Regions from separate parts of the Pseudomonas sp. LB3P81 genome, predicted to be linked through region 1. Evidence: predicted binding sites of a transcription regulator. Region 1 holds the regulator's gene; each other region holds the start of a gene.
The links. The regulator sigma-54, encoded in region 1, starts transcription at its own class of promoters, with help from an activator protein. The targets are predictions, from matches to a motif close to ANTGGCATNNANNTTGCTNT.
Positions count from the first base shown of each region.

Region 2: a site for sigma-54 is predicted at 1,607-1,626, ahead of flgB (flagellar basal body rod protein FlgB). Genes of this name have one in related genera too.
Region 3: a site for sigma-54 is predicted at 2,052-2,071, ahead of ACYZTL_RS08150 (flagellar basal body rod protein FlgF). Genes of this name have one in related genera too.
Region 4: a site for sigma-54 is predicted at 2,421-2,440, ahead of ACYZTL_RS07005 (circularly permuted type 2 ATP-grasp protein). Genes of this name have one in related genera too.

Region 1 is NZ_JBUBVG010000001.1:2,442,268-2,446,476, reverse strand. Features, by position in the region: gene rapZ (RNase adapter RapZ) at 1-293, opposite strand, end outside; gene ptsN (PTS IIA-like nitrogen regulatory protein PtsN) at 296-760, opposite strand; gene hpf (ribosome hibernation-promoting factor, HPF/YfiA family) at 773-1,081, opposite strand; gene ACYZTL_RS11375 (RNA polymerase factor sigma-54) at 1,156-2,649, opposite strand; gene lptB (LPS export ABC transporter ATP-binding protein) at 2,834-3,559, opposite strand; gene lptA (lipopolysaccharide transport periplasmic protein LptA) at 3,559-4,107, opposite strand; gene lptC (LPS export ABC transporter periplasmic protein LptC) at 4,094-4,209, opposite strand, start outside.
Region 2 is NZ_JBUBVG010000001.1:4,965,631-4,969,839, reverse strand. Features, by position in the region: gene flgD (flagellar hook assembly protein FlgD) at 1-691, opposite strand, end outside; gene flgC (flagellar basal body rod protein FlgC) at 710-1,153, opposite strand; gene flgB (flagellar basal body rod protein FlgB) at 1,157-1,564, opposite strand; gene cheR (protein-glutamate O-methyltransferase CheR) at 1,904-2,731, opposite strand; gene ACYZTL_RS23105 (chemotaxis protein CheV) at 2,778-3,710, opposite strand; gene flgA (flagellar basal body P-ring formation chaperone FlgA) at 3,792-4,209, shown strand, end outside.
Region 3 is NZ_JBUBVG010000001.1:1,765,555-1,769,763, forward strand. Features, by position in the region: gene flgH (flagellar basal body L-ring protein FlgH) at 1-373, opposite strand, end outside; gene flgG (flagellar basal-body rod protein FlgG) at 426-1,211, opposite strand; gene ACYZTL_RS08150 (flagellar basal body rod protein FlgF) at 1,257-1,997, opposite strand; gene ACYZTL_RS08155 (sigma-54-dependent transcriptional regulator) at 2,262-3,821, opposite strand; gene phhA (phenylalanine 4-monooxygenase) at 4,195-4,209, shown strand, end outside.
Region 4 is NZ_JBUBVG010000001.1:1,523,919-1,528,127, forward strand. Features, by position in the region: gene ACYZTL_RS06995 (transglutaminase family protein) at 1-20, opposite strand, end outside; gene ACYZTL_RS07000 (alpha-E domain-containing protein) at 17-967, opposite strand; gene ACYZTL_RS07005 (circularly permuted type 2 ATP-grasp protein) at 979-2,388, opposite strand; gene ACYZTL_RS07010 (ribonuclease E inhibitor RraB) at 2,863-3,204, opposite strand; gene ACYZTL_RS07015 (hypothetical protein) at 3,422-3,655, opposite strand; gene speE (polyamine aminopropyltransferase) at 3,812-4,209, opposite strand, start outside.

The DNA of each region.
Region 1 (4,209 bases):
AGCAAGGTTTCTTCGTCGGCATCCAGGTACAAGACATCGCACTGGATATGTCGGCTGCGCACTTCTGCGAGCAGTTCCGGAAAACGGGTCAGGTGACTCGGCAAGTTGCGCGCGTCGATGGAGACGGCAACCAGCGGCTGCGCCAGCTCAGTGTGAATCAACGCACGTTCGGCCAATTCCGGCAGCAGCCCGGCGGGCAGGTTGTCGATGCAGTAATAGCCGTTGTCCTCGAGAACATCGAGCGCGGTACTTTTACCTGAGCCGGAACGGCCACTGACGATGATCAAGCGCATGATTAATGCCCGTTTTGCTCGTCCAGGACAACCTGATACAAGGCTTCATTGCTCGGGGCGCTACGCAGGCGATCACGGACTTCCTTGCGATCAAGCATGCTGGCGATCTGGCGGAGCAATTCAAGGTGCGCATCGGTAGCCGCTTCCGGGACCAGCAGAACGAAGAGCAGGTCAACCGGGGCACCGTCGATGGCGTCAAAATCGATGGGAGCGTCCAGGTGCATCAAGGCACTGATGGGCGATGTGCAACCTTTCAGCCGGCAGTGGGGGATAGCGATGCCGTTACCAAAACCGGTCGAGCCGAGTTTTTCACGGGCAATCAAAGCCTCGAAGACATCTTGCATCTCCAGAGCCGGCACTTCGCGGGCGATCAGATTGGCAATTTGCTCGAGGGCTTTCTTTTTGCTGCCGCCCGGCACGTTCATCAGGGAACGGCCGGGGGTCAGGATGCTTTCAAGTCGGATCATGGGTTGGGAGTGTTAACGACCGGTCGCGCCCTGGAGGAGGCTCTGGGTCTTTTCCTTATGCTTTTTGAGTTGTTTATCCAGCTTGTCGGTCAATGCGTCGATCGCCGCGTACATGTCGGTATGTTCCGCGTTTGCGACCACTTCATTGCCGGGAATATGCAGCGTGGCTTCGATTTTCTGCTTCAGCTTTTCGACCGTCATCGTGACCTGCACGTTGGTGATCTTGTCGAAATGCCTCTCCAATCGTTCGAGTTTTTCGCCGATGTAGGTGCGAAGAGGTTCGGTCACTTCCAGTTGGTGTCCACTGATGTTGACTTGCATACAGCTTCTCCTTCGTTGCCAGTGCATAAAGCGGTAGACCAGATGATCTACCACTGGAACGCTGTGGCGTGGCTCTACATCAACCGCTTGCGTTCGCTCGAAGGCGCGATCCCTAGGGATTCGCGGTACTTGGCGACGGTGCGGCGAGCCACCTGAATGCCTTGTGCCTCCAGTAAACCAGCGATCTTGCTGTCACTCAACGGCTTTTTCTGATTTTCCGCAGCAACCAGTTTTTTGATGATCGCGCGGATCGCCGTGGACGAGCATTCGCCGCCTTCGGAGGTGCTGACGTGGCTGGAGAAAAAGTATTTCAGCTCATAGATGCCCCGAGGGGTATGCATGAATTTTTGCGTGGTCACCCGGGAAATCGTCGATTCGTGCATGCCCACCGCTTCGGCGATGTCATGCAGGACCAGCGGCTTCATGGCTTCGTCGCCGTACTCCAGAAAACCGCGCTGATGCTCGACGATCTGGGTGGCAACTTTCATCAGGGTTTCGTTACGGCTTTGCAGGCTCTTGATGAACCAGCGGGCTTCTTGCAACTGATTGCGCATGAAGGTGTTGTCGGCGCTGGTGTCGGCGCGGCGCACGAAACCGGCGTATTGGGCGTTGACCCGCAGCCGCGGTACCGATTCCTGATTCAGTTCTACCAGCCAGCGCTCGTTGTCCTTGCGCACGATCACGTCGGGAACGACGTATTCGGCTTCACTGGACTCGATCTGCGAGCCCGGGCGCGGGTTGAGGCTCTGTACCAGTTCGATGACCTGGCGCAGTTCATCTTCCTTGAGCTTCATCCGACGCATCAGCTGGCTGTAGTCGCGGCTGCCGAGCAAGTCGATGTAATCGGTGACCAGGCGCTTGGCCTCGGCCAGCCAAGGTGTCTTGGCAGGGAGCTGACGCAATTGCAGCAGCAGGCATTCACCCAGGTTGCGGGCGCCGATGCCGGCCGGTTCGAATTGCTGGATGCGATGCAGGACGGCTTCGATCTCGTCCAGTTCGATGTCGAGTTCCGGATCGAAGGCTTCGAGGATTTCCTCAAGGGTTTCGTCCAGGTAGCCCTGATTGTTGATGCAATCGATCAGGGTTACGGCGATCAGGCGATCGGTGTCGGACATCGGCGCCAGGTTCAGTTGCCACAACAGATGGCTTTGCAGGCTTTCGCCGGCCGATGTGCGGGTGGTGAAATCCCACTCGTCGTCATCGTTGCTCGGCAGGCTGCTGGCGCTGGTCTGGTAGACGTCTTCCCATGCGGTGTCGACGGGGAGTTCGTTGGGAATGCGCTCGTTCCAGTCGCCCTCATCGAGGTTGTCCACCGTCGGGGCGGTTTCCTGGTAGGAGGGTTCAGACACATCGGCATTGGGTTGCTGTTCGGCTTTGTCGGCCAAGGGGTCGGCGTTATCGAAGTCGTCGCCTTCTTCCTGGCGTTCGAGCATCGGATTGGACTCCAGGGCTTCCTGGATTTCCTGTTGCAGGTCCAGGGTCGACAATTGGAGCAGGCGGATGGCCTGTTGCAGCTGCGGTGTCATCGTCAGCTGCTGGCCCATTCTCAAGACTAGCGATGGTTTCATGGCAGGGGCTTAACACCTTATTCGCCGGCGCACATGCGCCATCCACTACAGGGCGCCGGAGCGCCAAACATAAGCAAATTATATGCCTGAAACCACAACGTTTGCCTAGAGCGTCGTGACAATAAAAAACTGTTGATTTTTTATCGAGACGAGCGCTCGGGCGACTTGCCAGACACCTCAGTGCTTACAGGCGGAACTCGTGGCCCAGATACACTTCCTTGACCAGGTCGTTGGCCAGGATGGTGGCCGAATCACCTTCGGCGATGAGCTGACCATCGTTGACGATATAGGCGGTTTCGCAGATATCCAGGGTTTCACGGACGTTGTGGTCAGTGATCAGCACGCCAATGCCCTTGGCTTTGAGGTGGTAGATGATCTGCTTGATGTCACCCACCGAAATCGGGTCCACGCCGGCAAAGGGTTCGTCGAGGAGGATGAATTTCGGGTTGGTCGCCAGTGCCCGGGCGATTTCCACGCGGCGGCGTTCACCACCGGACAGGCTCATGCCGAGGTTGTCGCGGATGTGGCTGATGTGGAATTCCTGCAGCAGGCTTTCCAGCTCTTTGCGACGATCGGCCTTGTCGAGTTCCTTGCGGGTCTCGAGGATCGCCATGATGTTGTCGGCGACCGAGAGTTTGCGAAAGATCGACGCTTCCTGCGGAAGATAGCCGATACCGGCCTTCGCACGACCGTGCATCGGCTGGTGGCTGACATCCAGATCATCGATCAGGACGCGGCCCTGATCGGCCTGAACCAGGCCGACGATCATGTAGAAGCAGGTGGTCTTGCCGGCGCCGTTAGGGCCAAGCAGGCCGACGATCTGACCGCTGTCGATGGACAGGCTGACGTCGCGCACGACCTGACGGCTCTTGTAGCTCTTGGCCAGATGCTGAGCTTTCAGAGTTGCCATTACTGGGCCTTTTGCTCGTCGGTTTTCTTTTTCGGCTGGATAACCATGTCGATGCGCGGACGCGACTCGGTCACGTTGGTGCCTTTGGCACGACCGGCGGTGGCAAGCTTTTTGTTGGTGTCGTAGACGATTTTCTCGCCTTGGGTAACGTTGCCGTCCTTGTCGATGACTTTGGCACGATCAATCAGCACGACGCGGTCTTGCGAGGCGTGGTACTGGATGGTGATGCCGTAGCCCTGAACCGGTTTGGTGTCGCCGGCGGTCTGCAACTGCTCGAAGTAAGCCAGGTTGCCCACCGAAGTCACCACGTCAATGTCACCGGCCGGGGTACGGGTGATGGTGACCTTGTTGCCGGTAACCTTCATCGAACCCTGGGTAATGATCACGTCGCCGGTGTAGGTGGCAACGCCATTCTTGTCGTCCAGTTGGGCGTCGTCGGCCTGGATGCGGATAGGCTGCTGTTGATCGTTCGGCAGAGCCCAGGCGCTCACGCTTCCCAGTGCTGCGCCCAGACCGAGCAAAATAGGGAGAGTTTTAACGAGCCTCATACTGTCCTCTTACGTTCGATAGCAGGTGTATCCTGCTTTCTTTCAAATACGCTTTCATTCCCTTGCCAGTCGATACACCGCCAGCGCCGTCGATTCTAACGG
Region 2 (4,209 bases), 2.5 Mb from region 1:
CGATGCTGCCCGCCCCGGCGAGGTTGAGCATCAACTCACCGCCGGTCTGGCTGATGGTCACGCTGTTGACGGTCGCCGGCAGGTACGTCACCAGCGAAGTCGCCTTGCCGTCGTAGGTCGCGGTGGCGCCAAAGGTGTATGTACCCGCCTTGGCCACTTCGCCTGCATCGTTCTTGCCGTCCCAGATGAAGCTGGCGTTGCCGGCTTTCTGGCTGCCCAGGTCGATGGTGCGGATGACCTTGCCATCGGCATCAGTGACCTTGAGCTTGACCGGGTCGGCCGACGCGGGTACGGCGATTGTCCCGTTGAAGCTCTTGGCGGTATCGACCACGGCCTTGTCGCCCGGCGCGATGACCGAACGCCCCACCAGCGACGAAGCCTGCAAGGCCTGGGACGAGTTGTAGTTGCTGGCCAGGCCACTCACGGTGGTGTTGAGCGTGGTGATGCCTTCCAGACTGCTGAACTGCGCCAACTGAGCAACGAACTCGCTGTTGTCCTGCGGTTCCAGCGGGTTCTGGTTCTTCAGCTGTGTCACCAGCAGTTGCATGAACGCGTCCTTGCCCAGGGACTTTTTGCCGGTGGCGCTGTTCGTCGCGGACGTCAGGCCGTCGGCACTGGCGCTGGTCTTGACCGAAGAGTTGGCCAGGATGTCTTTGAGGCTAATGCCGCTGGTGGTATCGGTAACACTCATCTGAGTCGCCCCTTATCATCACTGACCGAGGGTCAGGACCTTCTGCATCATGGTTTTGGCGGTGTTCATCATTTCGGCGTTGGTCTGGAACGAACGGCTCGCGGAAATCATGTCGGCCATTTCTTCGACCACGTTGACGTTCGGGTAGTAGACGTAACCCTTGGCGTCAGCCGCCGGATGGTTCGGTTCGTAGCGGGCTTCCAGGCTGCTCTGGTCTTCGACCACGCCCAGCACCTGCACGCCCTGGCCTGCGGCGTCCTGGTTCTGGAACAGCGAATCGCTGCCGCCGCTCTGGCCACCCTGGAACATGGTGGCGAACACCGGGTGACGGGCGCGGTAGGTCTGGTCGATGCTCGACGAAACGGTTTCGGCGTTGGCGATGTTACTGGCGACGGTGTTCAGGCGAGTGGTCTGGGCACTCATGCCGCTACCGGCGATATTGAAAACACTGGCTAGAGACATGACTTACTCTCCACGCAGGGCGGATATCAGCCCTTTGAATTTGCTGTTGAGCAGGGTGAAGCTGGCCTGGAAGTTGACCGCGTTTTCCGCGTAGTTCGACTGTTCCAGCTGAGCGTCCACGGTGTTCTGGTCGATCGACGGTTGCATCGGCGTGCGATACAGCAGCGACTCGTCACCATTGCCCAGGCCTTCTGCTTCGATATGACGGCTGTTGGTCATGTTCAAGGCGAAAGTGCCGTTTTTGGTTTTCTCGCTCTGCTCGGCGAGCACTTTCGAGAAGTCCAGATCCCGAGCCTTGTAGTTCGGGGTGTCGGCGTTGGTAATGTTGTTGGCCAGAACTTCGGCACGCTGAGCGCGGAAGCCCAGGGCTTGTTCGTGGATACCGAGCGCTTTATCGAAGCTGATGCTCATGTCGGGAAACCTTCGGGTGACCTGATTTTTCGTACGATGAACTTAGCAAGCGGCGTGCCAATTCAGAAAACCCCATAAACCGGGGCTTTGCGGGCAGGGGCAATGCGGCAATGCCAGAAAAGCGGCAACGGGTTTCCGCCGCCTGCCGCTTTTCTGCCGCTTTCCTGAATCGCGCGCCGCCCCTGTAGGAGCTGCCGCAGGCCGCGATCTTTTGATCCTGTTTTTCAAGATCAAGATCAAAAGATCGCAGCCTGCGGCAGCTCCTACGTGATGCAAAAGCGGCAGGCATAAAAAAGGGAGCCCTGAAGGACTCCCGTTTTTATGCCTGCCGCTTTTGCATCACTTCGCCTGGTAAATAATCCCCGGGCTGCACTGGACCATCTGGTAATGATCCGGCAAACCGTTCAGCGCTTCCGATGCGCCAAGGAACAGATAACCGCCCGGCTTCAGCGTGCTGTGGATGCGCAACAGGATGTCCTTCTTCACCTCGGCGGAGAAGTAGATCAGTACGTTGCGGCAGAACACGATGTCGAACTTGCCAAGGCTCGCGTAGCTGTCCAGCAGGTTGAAGGAGCGAAACTCCACCCGGCTCTTGATCGGCGCCTTGATGGCCCAGCGCCCCGGCCCTTTTGGGTCGAAGTAACGCTGCAGGCGCTCGGGCGACAGACCGCGGCCGATGGCCAGGCTGTCGTACTCGCCGGTCTTGCAGTTGGTCAGCATGGTACCGGACAAATCAGTGGCGACGATCTGCACGCCCATCTTCAACTGGCCCATGTTGACCCGCTCGAACTCGTCGATGGACATCGACAGCGAATACGGCTCCTGCCCCGACGAGCAGGCCGCCGACCAGATCCGCAGACGCTGGCCGGGAGCTGCCTTGATGGACTCGGGCAGCACCTTGTTCTTCAAGACTTCAAACGGATATGTGTCACGAAACCACAGGGTTTCGTTGGTCGTCATGGCATCCACCACCATCTCGCGCAAACCGCTGCGCGGCTGGGTCTGGATGCGCTGGACCAGCTCACCCAGGGACTTGATGCCTTGCTGTTCCATCAGTTTGTTGAGACGGCTCGAGACCAGGTACTGCTTGTTTTCACCGAGCAAAATGCCACAGGCTTTTTCCAGGAAGACCCGGAACTGTTCGAAATCCAAATTACCCGTAGACAATGATGCCGCCTCTTAAATCGTGTTAACCGCCAGGGGCAGAAGGCCCCTAGCTGATGTCTGCTGCTTTGATCCGGTCGACTACCCGGGATGCCAGGTCATCAGGACGGAATTTGGCCAGGAAGTCATCGGCACCGACTTTCTTGACCATCGCCTGATTGAACACACCCGACAACGAAGTATGCAGGATGATATGAAGCTTTTGCATGCGAGGGTCGTTGCGGATTTCGGCCGTCAGGGTGTACCCGTCCATTTCCGGCATCTCGATGTCGGAAATCATCATCAGGAACTCTTCTTCCGGCTTCTTGCCCTCGTCGACCAGTTTGCGCAGGTAATCCAGCGCTTGCCGACCGTCGTTCAACGCCTCCACTTCAACACCGATCGTTTGCAGGCAGCGCGTGACCTGCTTGCGCGCCACCGACGAGTCATCGACCGTCAGTACCCGCAGCGACAGCGCCTTGTGCTGCGTCTCGACATCGACCACGCCGACGGAAATCGCTTCCGGTGTCGGCGCCACTTCAGCCAGGACCTTCTCGACGTCGATGATTTCGACTAACTGATTGTCGACCCGAGTCACAGCCGTCAAGTAATGATCGCGCCCGGTGCCCTTGGGAGGCGGATGAATCTCCTCCCAGTTCATGTTGACGATGCGTTCCACCGAGCGCACCAGGAAACCCTGGGTCTTGGTGTTGTACTCCGTGATGATCACGAAGGGATTGCTTTGATCTTTAAGCGCCCCGGAACCGGTCGCCATTGCCAGATCAAGGATCGGAATGGTCGCTCCCCGGATATTTGCTACACCGCACACGACAGGACTGGACTTGGGCATCAGGGTCAGCTTGGGGCATTGCAGCACCTCACGAACCTTGAACACGTTGATCCCATACAGCTGCTGGCCGTCAAGACGGAACAACAACAGCTCCAGGCGATTCTGCCCTACCAGTTGCGTGCGCTGGTTTACCGAATCCATTACACCAGCCATGCCCAGACTCCTACACCAACGCTAAGTGTGTTGCGACGCACATTCATCACTAAACGGCACGGCGCTTGCTTTTTAACCCTTATGAACACAGAACTGACATTTTTTCGACGCCTGACATCACCCTTCCGCAGATTGCTCTGTGCGATGTCGGCCGTTTGCCTGTTCAACGCTGGCAACCCTGCCCTTGCTGACGCGGTTACCTTGCCTGACATGCTTATCGGCGTCACCCAGGGCTTTCTTGAATTCACCGTTGAAGACTATTTGGCGACCAGTCAAACGGAAGGTCGCTACGAAATCCAGGTCAACCAGCTCGATCCGCGACTGCGCATGCCCATGTGCGACAAGGAATTGACAGCCAGCCTCGAGAGCCCGGCCAAGCCGCTGGGCCGGGTTACGGTCAAGGTTCGCTGTGAGGGAAGCTCCCCCTGGACGGTCTTCGTACCCGCTCAAGTCCGCCTGTTTCGCGACGTCGTGACCACCACCCGGCCCCTGCGCCGCA
Region 3 (4,209 bases), 680 kb from region 1:
CGTAACTGGCGTCCAGGCTCAGGCTACCGCTGCCCACTGGATCACTGGTGCTCAGACCACCGCCGAAAAACGACTTCAGGCCGATGTCGGCCTTGCTGTTTTTGCCTATTTGCGAGTTGGCGTTCTTGCTGGCCTGGGTCTTCTCGTTCAGGGTGATGGTGATGATGTCACCGACCCGGAAAGCCTTGCGGTCGCTGTACAGGTTCTGTTCAAAACCGGCCTGATAGATCGAGCCGTTATTCGCGGCAGCCGGCAACGGCGTACGCGGCAACACCGGGGCGTAGTAAGGGTCATTGGGCTTGGGCGGCGGGGCAACGCAACCCGCGACCACGACGGCCCCACTCAGTGCCAGAACAGATACAAAGCGATTCATGACCCTACCTCACGGTGTTGCAGGCGACCTCATGGCCGCCTCATAGACTTGATTACAGATTCTGCGTTACGAACGAGAGCATCTGGTCGGCGGTGGAGATCACCTTGGAGTTCATCTCGTAGGCGCGCTGAGTGGTGATCATGTTGACCATCTCTTCAACGGTGCTGACGTTGGACGTTTCCAGGGTGTTCTGCAGCGTGGTGCCGAAACCGGCCAGGCCTGGCGTACCGACTTGCGGCGCGCCGCTGGCGGCGGTTTCCAGGAACAGGTTGTTACCCACGGCTTGCAGGCCGGCCGGATTGATGAAGTCGGCGGTTTGCAGGTTGCCGATCACCTGGGCGGCCGGGTTGCCGGCGATGGTGATGGACACGGTACCGTCGCGACCGACCGTGAAGGTCTGGGCTTCGTTCGGGATGACAATCGCCGGCTCCAGGGCGAAGCCGCTGGCGTTGACGATCTGGCCGGTGGAGTCGAGGTGGAACGTGCCGTCACGGGTGTAGGACGTGGTGCCGTCCGGTTGCAGGATCTGGAAGAAACCGCGACCGTCGATGGCCATGTCCAACGGCTGCTCGGTGGTTTGCAGGCTGCCGGCGCTGAAGTTTTTCTGGGTGCCGACGATGCGCACACCGGTACCCACTTGCAGACCCGACGGCAGTTCGCTGTCCTGGGTCGACTGGGCGCCTGGCTGGCGTTTGATCTGGTACAGCAAGTCCTGGAACTCGGCACGGTCACGTTTGAAACCCGTGGTCGACACGTTGGCCAGGTTGTTGGAAATGGTGGTCAGGTTGGTGTCCTGGGCGGACAGACCTGTTTTGGCAACCCATAGAGCCGGAAGCATTCGATTCTCCTCGTGCGCCTGTTTTACGGCGCGACGTTCTGATAATTAGCTGATCTGCAAGACCCGAGCCATGGCCTGGTCGTCATCTTTGGCGGTGTTCATCATCTTGATGTGCAATTCGAACTGCTTGGCCAGGGCCAGTACCGAAGTCATCTCTTCCACGGCATTGACGTTGCTCGACTCAAGGAACCCGGACACCAGCTTGACGTTGGCATCGGCCTGTGCCGGCTTGCCGTCCTTGGTGTGGATCGAACCGTCCAGGCCCTTGGTCATGTTCTTGAAGTCCGGGTTGACCAGCTTGATGCGGTCGACTTCCGCCATCACGCGAGGACCTTCGCCCATCGCCCGGATGCTGACGGTGCCGTCCTCGCCGACTTCGATTTGCTGCTCGGGCGGCACGGAGATCGGCCCGCCATTGCCCATCACCGGCATACCGTTGCCGGCGCGCAATACGCCCAGGGCGTCGACGTTGAGGCTGCCGGTGCGCACGTAGCTTTCGCCACCATCCGGGTTCTGTACGGCGATCCAGCCATTGCCCTGCACCGCGACGTCGAGGTCGCGACCGGTTTGTACCAGGGAGCCCGCGGAGAAGTCGGTGGCCGGACGTTCGGACATTGCAAACGCACGCGCCGGAAAGCTGTCACCGAACACCGGCATCGAACGCGCCTGCTCCAGGTCTTTCTGGAAACCGTTGGTGGAGATGTTCGCCAGGTTGTTCGCATGAGCCTTCTGCGCCAGTGCATTCTGGCTGGCGCCGGTCATTGCCACATAAAGGTACTTGTCCACACTCTTTCCTCTGCATGCCGGACGTTTGCCGCCCACCGCTGTACTGCTGAGCCATAAGCAATTTGCAGACCAACTTTTTTCTGGCGGCGCAGGGCCCGGCAAACAAAGGACTTGAGGGGTTTAGAGGGGAATGGGGGATTGTGTCGAGTCGAAAAACCGGCGGTGTTATGCCGCTTCGCGGCAAAGATCGCAGCCTTCGGCAGCTCCTACAGGAATTACGCCATCCCAATGTAGGAGCTGCCGAAGGCTGCGATCTTTTGATCTTCAGCTGTTGTCCTTGCCAACCTCATACTCACGCAATTTATTGGCAATGGTCGTATGCGAAACCCCCAACCGCTTGCCCAGTTGCCGACTGCTCGGATGCTCTGAATACAAACGCTCCAGCACCGCTTTTTCAAAACGCCCGACAATCGCATCCAGCCCGCCCTCGAGCGAGAAATCGCCAAGCGGCTGACGCACGCCATAGTCCGGCAAGCGAATGTGTTCAGCCTTGACCGTCCCGCCCTCGCACAACGAAACCGCCTGGAACAGCACGTTTTCCAACTGCCGAACGTTACCCGGCCAATGGTAGTGACTGAGCCGCTCCATAGCCGCCGGCGCCAGTTTCGGCAGCGGGCAACCGATCTGCCGACTGGCCTGATCGAGGAAGTGCTCCACCAGCGGCGTCAAACCATCCAGGCATTCGCGCAGCGGCGGGATGTGCAACGACAGCACGTTCAAGCGGTGATACAAATCCTGGCGGAACTCGCCTCGCGCGCACAATTCCGACAGGTCGACCTGAGTGGCGCAGATCACTCGCACATCCAGATAAACCTCTTCATCACTGCCTACACGACGGAAGCAACCGTCCTGCAGGAATCGCAGCAATTTCACCTGCAAGCGCGGACTCATTTCCCCGACGCCATCGAGAAACAGCGTTCCGCCCGCCGTCAGCTCCAGCAGCCCGAGCTTGCCTTCGGCACGGGCGCCTTCGAATGCGCCGGGGCCGTAGCCGAACAGCTCAGTCTCGGCCATCGATTCCGGCAGACCGGCGCAGTTGAGCGCCATCAACGGCGATTGCCCCCGCGGACTGGCCAGGTGACAGGCCCGCGCCAACAATTCTTTACCGGTGCCGGTTTCGCCTTCTATCAATAGCGGCGCATCCAGCGGCGCCATGCGCCGGGCTTCACGCACCACAGCGGCCATCACTTTCGAACTCTGGAAGATGCTGTCGAACCCGCGCAGCTCCTGTTTGCGTACGTTGTAGATGCGCTCCCCTACCCGATCGGCACGATGCAGCGTCAGTACCGCGCCGGCCATGGCTTCGCTGTCGTCGTGCTCCGATTGCAGCGGCGCGATGTCGGCCAGAAACACGTCGCCCTTGACCTTGACCCGCAGCCCGTTGATCCGCGACTTGTTGGCGCGCACCAGCTCCGGCAAATCGAAATCCTCGGCATAACGCGATAACGGAATCCCCGGCACCTCATCGACACGCACCCCGAGCAACTGCGCCGCCGCACGGTTCGCCGCGACGATCGAACCGCCCATGTCGATCGACAAAACCGGAAATTCCAGGGCGCCGAGCAAAGCATTGAGCTCCATGTGCCGACGCTCGCTGGGCATCAGCCCTACACGCTTGACGCCAAAGACCCCGGCAATCGACTCGAATTTCGGACGCAGCGCCTGGAACTGAATGTTGATCAGGTTCGGACAATGCAGGTAAATCGCGTTGCCATGCTCACCACCGACCTCGCCGCGAGCGACGTTGATCCCGTACTCGACCAGCAGGTTGAGAATGTCGCGAAGGATGCCGATGCGGTTCTGGCAGTGAACTTTGATACGCATATGAAGGCCCGAAAAAAGCGGTGAGTTGATGCCAGGCACGCAACCTGTGGGAACACTGCTGTCTATCAAGAAGCCTTCAAAAAAAGGTCATCAAGACAGTTGCTCCCACCTTGGAATTGCAGTGCACCCGGACGAGTTTTTTGCTGAGCTGCTCATTTAGTCGTCAAGATTATGTGACACCTGCGAGCCTTTTCAAACCCTGAAATCTCAAGCGCAGCGCCACAGCAGCCAATCCGTAACGATAACTTTACGAAAACCAACGATTTTTCCTACGCGCCACAGGACTGAGGTGCTGCAACGGCGCAATCCTTGAGGTATTTCTGAGTCCATAGCAGGACATAACAAGAACGAAATCCCCTAGCAGGAGAGCAGCATGAAGCAGACGCAA
Region 4 (4,209 bases), 920 kb from region 1:
TGGCTAATGGAAAGTCTCATGCAGCCTCCAGGTAGGAACTGTGTATGGCGTTACCCAATTGGCGCACCAGCGGAATGAACTCGGTCAGCCAGGCGTGCAGGCCTTCGTCGAGAATTTCGGTGATGCCGGTGTAGCGCAGGCGCGCGTCCATCTCAGCGGCCAGGCGTTGCGCGGGACGGCCGTTGGCGCCGGGCAGTTGGGCGAGGATCTGATCGATTTCTTCGGTGCAGGCCCGTAGCGAACGCGGGACATCGGCGCGTAGCAGCAGCAGTTCTGCCACGTGCCGGGCGCCGGGCGCATCGCGGTAGATCTCGGTGTAAGCCTCGAACGACGACAACGCCCGCAGCAAAGCGCTCCACTGGTAATAGGCGTGGGCTGTGCCGTCGCTGACCGCTTCGGCCTGATCGCCAGCCATTTCGTAGCGGGCGTCGAGCAGGCGCAAGGTGTTGTCGGCCCTTTCGATAAACGTGCCCAGCCGAATGAAGCGGAACGCATCGTTACGCATGATGGTGCCGTAGGACGCGCCGCGAAACAGGTGCGAACGTTCCTTGATCCACTCGCAGAAACGGCTCATGCCGTAGCGACTCAAGCCCTGCTCGGCGATCCCGCGAATTTCCAGCCAGGTGGCGTTGATGTTTTCCCACATGTCAGCGGTGATTCGCCCACGCACCGCATGGGCGCTGGCCCGCGCGGCGCCGAGGCAGCTGTAAATGCTCGCCGGGTTGGCCGCGTCGAGGGCGAAAAAGTGCAGCAACCGTTCGGCATGCAGCTCGCCGTGGCGCTCCAGATAATCGTCCAGGGTGCCGGTAATCAGCAGCGGCATGGCGAGTTCATGCAGACCGTCACCGCGTCCATCCTGTGGCATCAGCGACAGTGAATAACTGATGTCGAGCATCCGTGCGAGGTTTTCCGCCCGCTCCAGGTAACGCGACATCCAATACAAATCCGAGGCAGTTCTACTTAACATGGCAGGCTTCCTTAATCCTCAACCACCCAGGTGTCCTTGGTTCCGCCACCCTGGGAGGAATTCACCACCAGGGAGCCTTCACGCAGGGCGACACGGGTCAAACCGCCGGGTACGACCCGGGTTTCGCGGCCAGACAATACAAACGGACGCAGGTCGATGTGGCGTGGAGCGATGCCGTTTTCGACAAAGGTCGGACAGGTCGACAGGGACAACGTCGGTTGCGCGATATACGCGTGGGGCTTGGCTTTGATGCGGGCGCGGAACGACTCGATTTCCGCCGCTGTCGCCGCCGGCCCCACCAGCATTCCGTAACCGCCGGAGCCCTGGGTTTCCTTGACCACCAGGTCTGGAAGATTGGCCAGCACGTGGGACAGCTCAGAAGGATTGCGACACTGAAACGTCGGAACGTTCTTCAGGATCGGTTCTTCATCGAGGTAGAAACGGATCATGTCCGTGACAAACGGATACACCGACTTGTCGTCCGCGACCCCGGTGCCGATGGCATTCGCCAGCACCACATTGCCCGAGCGGTAGGACGACAACAGCCCCGGAACACCGAGCATCGAGTCCGGATTGAACGCCAGCGGATCAAGGAACGCATCGTCGAGACGACGGTAGATCACATCGACCGCTTTCGGCCCGTCCGTGGTGCGCATGAACACCTTGTCGTCACGCACGAACAGGTCCGCGCCTTCCACCAGTTCAACGCCCATTTCCCGCGCCAGGAACGCATGCTCGAAAAATGCGCTGTTGAAGCGCCCCGGCGTCAGCACCACCACGTTCGGGTTATCGATCGGGCTGGAGCTTTTCAGTGTGTCGAGCAGCAGGTTCGGATAGTGATCGATCGGCGCGATGCGCTGGGCCGCGAACAGCTCGGGGAACAGGCGCATCATCATCTTGCGGTCTTCGAGCATGTAGCTCACACCGCTCGGTGTACGAAGGTTGTCTTCGAGCACGTAGTACGTGCCGTCGCCATCGCGCACCAGATCGACACCGGAGATGTGGGAATAGATATCCCGGTGCAGATCCAGCCCTTGCATCGCCAACTGATACTGCTCGTTGGCCAGCACTTGCTCGGCCGGGATGATGCCGGCCTTGATGATGCGCTGCTCGTGATAGAGGTCGGCGAGGAACATGTTCAACGCCTTGACCCGCTGGATGCAGCCGCGTTCGACAATCCGCCATTCGCTGGCGGGGATGCTGCGCGGAATGGTGTCGAAGGGAATCAGGCGTTCTGTCCCTTGCTCGTCTCCGTAGAGCGTGAAGGTAATCCCGGCGCGATGAAACAACAGATCGGCCTCGCGTCGCCGTTGGGCCAGAAGCTCTTCAGGCGTCTCAGCCAGCCAACGGGCAAACTCCCGGTAATGCGGGCGGACATGGCCGCCGGCATCGTACATCTCATCAAAATAATTGCGGATCATGCCGTACTCCTTGTCACCCGGACTTACAGGCCTTCGCAAGGCCCGTGCCATCGGCATAAACGCTTTTAAATCAATCAGTTAGATATTCGTCGCGCATACACCGCACCATTCCTGTGCGGCAAATACCCCAACCTGATTGCCCCCGCTTCATTGCGAAGCAAAGCTTTCGCTTATCACCAGCATAGCCAGAGTTGATTTCACTGCCCGGCAACGGATGCGGATAATCCGCACATTCGCTGAAAAAGCTCACTGAACTTCCCATTTAGCCGCCTGTTCAGGCGGTTTTTTTGTTTCCTTGAAACGTTATGAATCAAAAACGAGATCAAAAGATCGCAGCCTTCGGCAGCTCCTACATTGGAATACGTTTCCTGTAGGAACTGCCGAAGGCTGCGATCTTTTGCTTTTCAAACCGCACAAACGAAAACGGCCAACCCGAAGGTTAGCCGTTAGTGGATGTTGTCGCTGTTCATAGTGTTATGCGAGTAGCCCTCGTACCTCCTGCTTGACGCCCCATCCTTCGATAATGCCGCCCAAAGGCTCGACCACCGCCTCGAAGTCCTGTTCAAAGTCGCCAATGCCGTCATAGGTGGCGTACATCACTTTGCTCAGTTCCAGGGCCCACGCGCCGTCATCGCGCACGCTGATTTGTGCATTCAGGGATTCACCACAGTAATGACCTGCCGCCCTGCGTGCCCGCTCCTCGTCCGGGAAAATGGCGTAGAACTCGATGGGATGGAATCGTGAAAAGTCGAAACCGCCTTCTTTCATGCGGCGCAGCACCGAGCTGCTGATGTCTTCTTGATAGGCTGTGCTCATGAAACGTCCTCCTCAAACCGATGGATAGACTTTCCGTACTCCCGCCTCCCGCAACCGAATGGTGCGAGCGATGCGGCAACCAGGTTGCCGATGGGAAACAAGCATGTAGCTGACAAGACCAGACCTTAGCGATCCATTCGCTGATCTCGCTTGCAGAGTAGCCTCAAGTAAGCGCCGCTGCCAAGGACTGGTGCTTCACGAGTGTGCCAGAGGGGTATCAGACGGGAGTAATGCCGAGGATTTGTATGCTGTTCTGGGTCATGAGACTTTTGACGGTAGCGTCAGCAGTTCGCCCTTCCAGATCGTTCAGATCCAGTTCGGCGGCAACGGGGAAAAGTCTCTCCTTGAGCAGTTTCGCGGCGTGCTCGTTATCCGGGCACTCATCACACTCAAAGATTTCGTCGACTGTTTCACCGTGATCATCCACGAAAGTGATTTTCCACTTTTGCATCGGTGCCTCCTCGAACAAACCCGCAAATGGGCTTACAACTATCTGGACTTTTGCCCGGACTGATCGTTCAAACGGATTATGGCGTGCTCCCATGAAAATACAGGACCCTGTGGGAGCAAGCCCGCTCCCACAGGGGGTCATGCGTACATCTTTAGCTTAGTCGTTGCTTGGTTTGTTGATCGCCTGCAGGACGTATTGCGGCAAGGCAAACGCGCCAATGTGTATCTCAGGATTATAGTAGCGGGTGATGATGCCGCTGCCGGCGAAGCGCTGCTGCAAGGTTTCGCGGGACAGTTTGCGATAGGCGGTATTGGTCGCGCCCCAGGCAAATGTCATGGAGCCGCCGATGTAGGTCGGCACAGCCGCCTGATAGAAGTGCCAGTCCGGGAACAGGCTGCGCAGGCGCCCGGCGGTGGTTTTGACTTCTTCGATCTGCATGAACGGCGTGCCGTTCTGGGTCACCAGGATGCCGCCTTCGTTCAGGCAGCGACGGCAAGCCTGGTAGAAGTTTTCCGAGAACAGCACTTCGCCCGGGCCGATCGGGTCGGTGGAGT